DNA from 2 places in the Dactylosporangium sp. NPDC051087 genome. Region 1 is predicted to be linked to the other one. Evidence: riboswitches for the same ligand, from Rfam matches in the RefSeq annotation. Region 1 holds a riboswitch; the other holds the start of a gene.
What was found. A riboswitch is a leader RNA that binds a small molecule or an ion and turns the genes downstream of it on or off. The one in region 1 is predicted to bind glycine.

Region 1 (3,406 bases):
TCGGGCGCGCCGGTGAGGTCGAGCTCGAAGAGCCAGCCACGCCCGTACGGGTCGTCGTTGACCAGCCCCGGTTCGCCGGCCAGCGCGGGGTTGACCGAGACGACGACACCGCCGGCGGGGGCGACGAGGTCGCTGACGGACTTGGTCGACTCGATCTCGCCGCAGGGCGTGCCGGCGGTGACGGTCGCCCCGACCTCCGGCAGCTGCACGTAGACGATGTCGCCGAGCGCGGCGGCGGCGTACGCCGTGATGCCCACCCGGCCGTCGTGCAGCCATTCGTGGTCGCGGGTGTAGCGCAGGTGCGGCGGGATCGCGGACATGGCGCTCATTTCTGCGAGGAGTGGAAGGGCAGCGGCACGACCGTGGCGGGGACGTGCTCGCCGCGGACGTCGACGGTGAGCGGGGTCCCGGGCGCGGACAGGCCGGCGGGCACGTAGGCCATCGCGACGGGATGGCCGAGCGTCGGTGACAGCGCGCCGCTGGTGACGGTCCCGGCCGGGGCGCCGGTCGCGGGGTCGAGCACCGCGTAGCCGGCGCGCGGCGCCCGGCGGGTGCCGGTGACGAGCCCCACCAGCACCTGACCGCAGCCCGGAACGCAGCCGGCGCCGTCATCCGGGACGCAGCCGGCGTCATCCGAAAGATCCGGGCCGCGGCCGCAGCCCGGCGCGTGGCCCGTCGCGTGCAGGCGGCGCAGCGCGGCGGCGCCGACGAAGTCCCGTTTCGTGAGGTCGACGACCCGTCCCAGCCCGGCCGCCGCCGGGGTGCGCCGGACGGACAGCTCGTGCCCGTACAGGGGCATCCCGGCCTCGAGGCGCAGCGTGTCGCGGCAGGCCAGCCCCGCCGGCACGGGCCCGCGCCCGAGCAGCGCCAGCCACACGAAGGTGGCGTCCCCGGCGCGGCAGGAGATCTCGAAGCCGTCCTCGCCCGTGTACCCCATCCGGGCCAGCAGCACGTCCCGCCCGGCGACCTCGAAGGGTTTGACGGCGTAGTACCGCAGCGGGCCCGGGCCGACCATCGACGCCGCCGACGGGCCCTGGACGGCGATGAGCGCCCGGTCGGCCGACATGTCGCGGACCGTGGCGTGGAAGCCGTCGGCGTGCTCGCGCAGCATGGCGAGGACCACGGCGGTGTTCGCGGCGTTCGCGACGATCAGGTAGCGGCGCTCCGCCAGGCGGTGGACGACCAGGTCGTCGAGGACGCCGCCGGTGTCGTGGCAGAGCATCGTGTATCGCGCGCGCCCCACCTCCACCGCCGACAGCCGCCCGACCAGGGCGTGGTCGAGGAAGCTGCCCGCCTCCGCGCCGGTGACCTCGAGCTGCCCCATGTGCGACAGGTCGAACAGGCCTGCGGTGCGGCGGACCGCGTGGTGCTCGGCGAGCTCGCCCGAGCTCTGGTAGCGCAGCGGCATGCGCCGGCCGGCGAAGTCGGTGAACGTGGCGCCCAGATCGCGGTGCACGTCGAACAGCGGTGTCACGAGAGGCTCCCTGGGTCCGGATGCCGTCGCGGACGGCACCCCTGCTGGGTGACCTCCCCGCTCTGTCATCGGAACCTGAGAGCTTCGCCGCCCGGGACGGGCGGTTTGCACCGTGGGTGCAGGACAGCTGTCGTCCTGACTTTCCAGAGTCGCCTGACCGCGGCGGTACCGATGCCTGAGAGATTCTGGGGAGAACGTTGCTCCTTCGGCGCCTCGGACTGACCGAGGGCTCTCCCGTCGCGGGTCGTGCAGCGCGATATGCGGTTGTGATCTGGACCGTAAGACCCGCCACCCCGCCCCGTCAAGCCCGGAAAAGTGTTATGACACGGGACCGGACGGCGTCTGCTGGAAGATGGGCGAACAGGCGGGAGCGAGCGTGGCACAGTCCGACGAGGTCCTCGTGGCGGCGGCCCGCGACGGTGACCGGGCCGCCGTGGAGGCGCTCGCCACGCGGTACCTGCCGCTGGTCTACTCCGTCGTCGGCCGGGGCGCCGACCGGGACCTCGACGTCGACGACATCGTCCAGGACGCGATGGTGCGGGTCGTGACGGGCGTCGGCGGGGTCCGGCAGGCGGAGCGCTTCCGGTCGTGGGTGGTGACGATCGCGCTGCGGCAGCTCGCCGACGCCCGCGCCGAGGCCCGCCGGGCGCGGCTGACCCGCGGCGACGACCCGCGGGACGCCGAGCGGGAGGACCCGTCGGCGGACTTCGTGGGGCTCGCCGTGCTGCGGCAGGTCCTGGACGGCGAGCAGCGGGAGATCGCGGAGGCGGCCCGGTGGCTGGACGCGTCGCACCGCACGGTGCTGTCGCTGTGGTGGCTGGAGGCGAGCGGTCATCTGACCCGCGCCGAGGTGGCCGCGGCGCTCGACCAGCCGGTCGCGCACGCCGGGGTGCGGGTGCAGCGGATGCGGGAGCAGCTGGACGTGGCCCGGTCGGTGGTCCGCGCCCTGGACGCCGCGCCGGGCTGTGCAGTGCTGCGGGACCAGACGAAGGGCTGGGACGGCGAGCCGGATCCGTTGTGGCGCAAGCGGATCGCCCGGCACGTCCGCGACTGTCCACAGTGCACGGAGCGGTCGCGCCGGCTCGCCGCGGCGGAGGGGCTCCTCGCCGGCCTGCCGCTGCTCGTCCCGCCGCCGTCCAGGACGGCGGGGTCCACGGTGCTGGCCGCGGTCGCGGGCGGGGTGACGGCCCTGGCGCTCGCGATCGGCGTGGCCGTGTGGCAGTGGCCCGCTCCGGCGCCGCAGGGTCCTCCGGCGGCGGCTCCCCCGGCGACGGCCCAGGTCCCGGCGCCGTCGCTGCCGCCGCCGTCCCCGTCCGGCTCCGCGGTGCCGCCGCCGGCTTCCGGGCCGCCGTTCTTCGCGTCGGTACCGGCGGTGCCCGGCGTGGCCGAGGTGACGGTGACGGGTGCGGTACGGCAGCAGCAGCGCGTGGCGGGCCGGGACAACGGCCAGAGCACCCGCTACGGCGACCGCTCGATCTGGATCTTCGACGACACCACGCTCAAGGACCCGTTCGGCTTCATCTCCAACAGCGGCGCCGCCACGAGGGACCTCGACGCCTCCGACGGCATCGACCTCACGTCGAGCGGCCCGGTCACCGTCGACGCCTCGCAGCCCCCGGTCGAGCTGATCACCCGCAACCAGGCCGAACGCGACTACGAGGCGCGGAACCCGGCGAGGTTCGCGTTCTGGCCCGGGCCGGTCGTCGCGGACCCCGCCCGCGGCCGGGTCCTCGTCCTCTACGGCAAGCTGTGCCGCGCCGCCGACCCCTGCACCGGCCCGATCGGCAAGGGCCTGGGCACCGGCATCGCGGCGATCGACATGACCTCCGGCGCGGTCACCCGCCTCACCGCCACCAACGGCCCGGCCGTGACCGGCCTCGAAGGCACGGACCGGACGATGTTCTTCCCGGACGGTGCCGGGTTCAGCGCCGC
Region 2 (3,406 bases), on a different contig from region 1:
ACGGATACGTCACCATGATCGCGGCGAGCCGGTCCCGGTGCAGCTCGATCTTCGCCTCGAGGTCGCCGAGGTCGACGTTGCCCAGCTCGTCGCAGGCCACGACCGCGACCCGCATGCCCGCCATGACGGCGCTGGCGGCGTTCGTCCCGTGGGCGCTGGACGGGATCAGGCACATGTCGCGCTGCGTGTCGCCCCGCGAGTGGTGGTAGGCGCGGATCGCGAGCAGACCCGCCAGCTCACCCTGCGACCCCGCGTTCGGCTGCAGCGACACGGCGTCGTAGCCGGTCACCTCCGCCAGCCACCGCTCCAGGTCGCCGATCAGCTGCCGGTACCCCTGGGTCTGCGCCGCCGGCGCGAACGGGTGCACGTTGGCGAACTCGGGCCAGGTGATCGGCTCCATCTCGGCCGTCGCGTTGAGCTTCATCGTGCACGAGCCGAGCGGGATCATGCCCCGGTCCAGGGCGTAGTCCATGTCGGAGAGGCGCTTGAGATACCGCAGCATCGCCGTCTCCGACCGGTGCGAGCTGAACACCGGGTGGCTCAGGTAGTCACCGGCCCGCCGCAGCCGCGCGGGGACCGCGTCCGCGGTGTCCAGCGCCGTGACGTCGACGTGCTCCAGCCCGAACGCGGTGAGGACGTCACGCAGGTGGCCGAACGTGGTCGTCTCGTCGCACGCGATCCCGACCCGGTCGTCGTCCACGTGCCGCAGGTTGATCCCGCGCTCCGCGGCCTTCTGCGTGATCTCCCGCGCCCGGCCCGGCACCACCGCCGTCACGGTGTCGAAGAACGCCTCGTGCTCAGTCGTGACACCGCCCGCGCGCAGGCCCGCGGCGAGCCGGACCGCCATGTCGTGGGTCCGCGACGCGATCTCCCGCAGCCCGTCCGGGCCGTGGTACACCGCGTACATGCTGGCCGTCACGGCGAGGAGCACCTGCGCGGTGCAGATGTTGCTGGTCGCCTTCTCCCGGCGGATGTGCTGCTCACGGGTCTGCAGGGCCAGCCGATACGCCGGGGCGCCGTCCGCGTCCTTCGACACGCCGACGAGCCGGCCCGGCAGGGTGCGCTCCAGGCCCTTGCGAACCGACATGTAGCCGGCGTGCGGCCCGCCGAAGCCCATCGGCACCCCGAACCGCTGCGCGCTGCCGACGGCGACGTCCGCACCGACCGCGCCGGGCTCACGCAGCAGGCACAGGGCCAGCAGGTCCGCGGCGAAGGTGACGATCGCGCCCTTCTCGTGCGCCGCCGCCGTCAGCGCCTCGAGGTCACGCACGGCGCCGGAGGCACCCGGGTACTGCAGGTGCAGGCCGAAGAACTCCTCCGGCAGCCGGTCCTCGTCGACGTCGACGGTCAGCACGGTGATGTTCAGCGGCTCGGCGCGGGTCCGGATGACGGCGAGGGTCTGCGGGAGGACGTCCTTGTCGACGACGTACACGTCGGCCTTGACCTTCGACGAGCGCCTCGCCAGGGTCATCGCCTCGGCCGCGGCGGTCGCCTCGTCGAGCAGCGACGCGCCCGCGACGGGCAGGCCCGTCAGGTCGGTGATCACCGTCTGGAAGTTCAGCAGCGCCTCGAGACGCCCCTGGCTGATCTCCGGCTGGTACGGCGTGTACGCCGTGTACCACGACGGGTCCTCCAGCACGTTGCGCACGATGACCGGCGGCGTGTGCGTGCCGTAGTAGCCGAGGCCGATCATGCTGACCAGGGTCCGGTTGGCCGCCGCGAGAGCGCGCAGCTCCCCCAGCACCTCGGCCTCGGACGCCGCCAGCGGAAGATCGAGCGGCTGGTGCCAGCGGATCGAGCCGGGGATCGCGGCGGTCATCAGCGCCTCGACGGACTCATATCCGACGGTCTTGAGCATCTCGGACTGATCGTCCGGCGACGGCCCGATGTGCCGGCTGGCGAAACTGGTCATTGGCCACACTCTTTCGGATCCGGGGTCGGGGGTGCGCGTCCCTCCCCCTCTGTCGTGTGGCCTCCAGAGGTGCCAACCCGTCGCGGTCCTTCTGCCTGAGAGGTTCCGGGGAGGATTTGCCCCTTCGGCGTCGCCTTACGTTCAGACGATCTCTCCCGCGCGGGTATTGCCGGCGTTGCCTAATCTACCGGTTCTTCGACTATGGTCACGCGCCCGTGGTCCACACCACACGCGCCAGGGCGTCCTAGGAAGCTAGGTCCATGACTCAGGGGCGGCAGCGGGCGGAGTTCGGATCCACCATCAGCAGGGAGCTGTCCACGGCCTCGAAGTCCTTGCCGGACAGGGACTTCAACGCGTTCAGCTGGTCGTTGCTCCACTTGTCGTCCTGGGTCCCCGAGAAGAACCACGGCGAGCCGTTGTCGGCCAGGATCGCGCCGTACTGCTTGAGCGCCTGCGCCACCGTCCGGGCCTGGGGAGGGAACTTGGAGATGTCGACGGACGCCTTCAGGCGGAAGCGGGCCCCCATCGGCGGCAGCGCGGCGTCGCCGGACGAGGACGCCGCGTGGCGGGCGGGCCAGATGTAGGCGTTCTTCGTGCGCGGCGCCGTGAAGCGGATCGCGTGGCCGATCTTCCCCGCGCCGGCCTCGTCGGCGCGGGCCAGCCCGGCGAGGATCGACAGGCCCGCCGCGTCGGCGGAGGTCCAGCCGGCCTTGCGCAGGTCGTTGCGGCGCAGGTCGTAGACGGCGCCGGAGCCCGCCTTCCAGGAGCCGTCCGCGTTGGGGTGCGCGTCGAAGAGCTCGTAGGACTTGCACGCGGCCGTGTCGTGGACGATGACGTGCCGGTCGCCGTCGGCGTTCGCGCCGCCCTCGATGCGGGCGCTGCGCGGGATCGGGTAGGGACCTTTGTCGCTCTCGTCGGCGTAGTCGAAGCCGACCTTCACGCCGGCCTGCCCGGCGCCGACGGTCGTGATCGGGATGCCGAACGGCGCGCCGTCGATCAGGCCCGCGCCGAAGTCGGGGTGCGCCTTCGCCGACGCCCCGATGCTCGCCACCCACGCCGCCGAGTCCCGGTGCACCGGCAGCTTCGACACGTCGGCCCGCCACACGTTGTCGGCGGGGAAGACCGTGCACGGGCCCTTCGCCGAGGCGGACGGGCTCACGGACCCCAGCCCCCCGGCGCCGTCGGGCGCGGCCGTCTGCGACACCTCGGACGCGGCCGCCGCGGGCGCCGCCTTGGGCTCCTTCGACGAGCCGCACCCGGCCACGCTCACGGCACACACGACGACGACAGCGAGCGCGGCACTGCGCTTCAACGAATCTCCTCGGGTCGGGGCCCTCGATCCTCACGGACCAGTCGGCACCCTACCCGGACGGCCTGTCCGACGCCCGCGGTCACCGGCCAGGGGTGGCTGGTGTCGGGGTGGGGCGGGAGGCGGGGTCGCCGTCCGTCGCCGGGCCGGCGGCGAGGAGTGCGGCCACGGCCGCGCCGGCGAGG

Region 2: it holds a riboswitch for glycine, as region 1 does, so the genes downstream of both, gcvP (aminomethyl-transferring glycine dehydrogenase) here and gcvT (glycine cleavage system aminomethyltransferase GcvT) in region 1, are expected to answer to the same signal.

What each region holds. Positions count from the first base shown of each region.
Region 1 is NZ_JBVJIJ010000026.1:65,988-69,393, reverse strand. Features, by position in the region: gene gcvH (glycine cleavage system protein GcvH) at 1-320, opposite strand, end outside; gene gcvT (glycine cleavage system aminomethyltransferase GcvT) at 326-1,474, opposite strand; glycine riboswitch at 1,527-1,627, opposite strand; glycine riboswitch at 1,628-1,721, opposite strand; gene ACZ6TV_RS40330 (RNA polymerase sigma factor) at 1,851-3,406, shown strand, end outside.
Region 2 is NZ_JBVJIJ010000008.1:163,095-166,500, reverse strand. Features, by position in the region: gene gcvP (aminomethyl-transferring glycine dehydrogenase) at 1-1,912, opposite strand, end outside; glycine riboswitch at 1,986-2,080, opposite strand; gene ACZ6TV_RS17230 (hypothetical protein) at 2,178-3,224, opposite strand; gene ACZ6TV_RS17225 (hypothetical protein) at 3,304-3,406, opposite strand, start outside.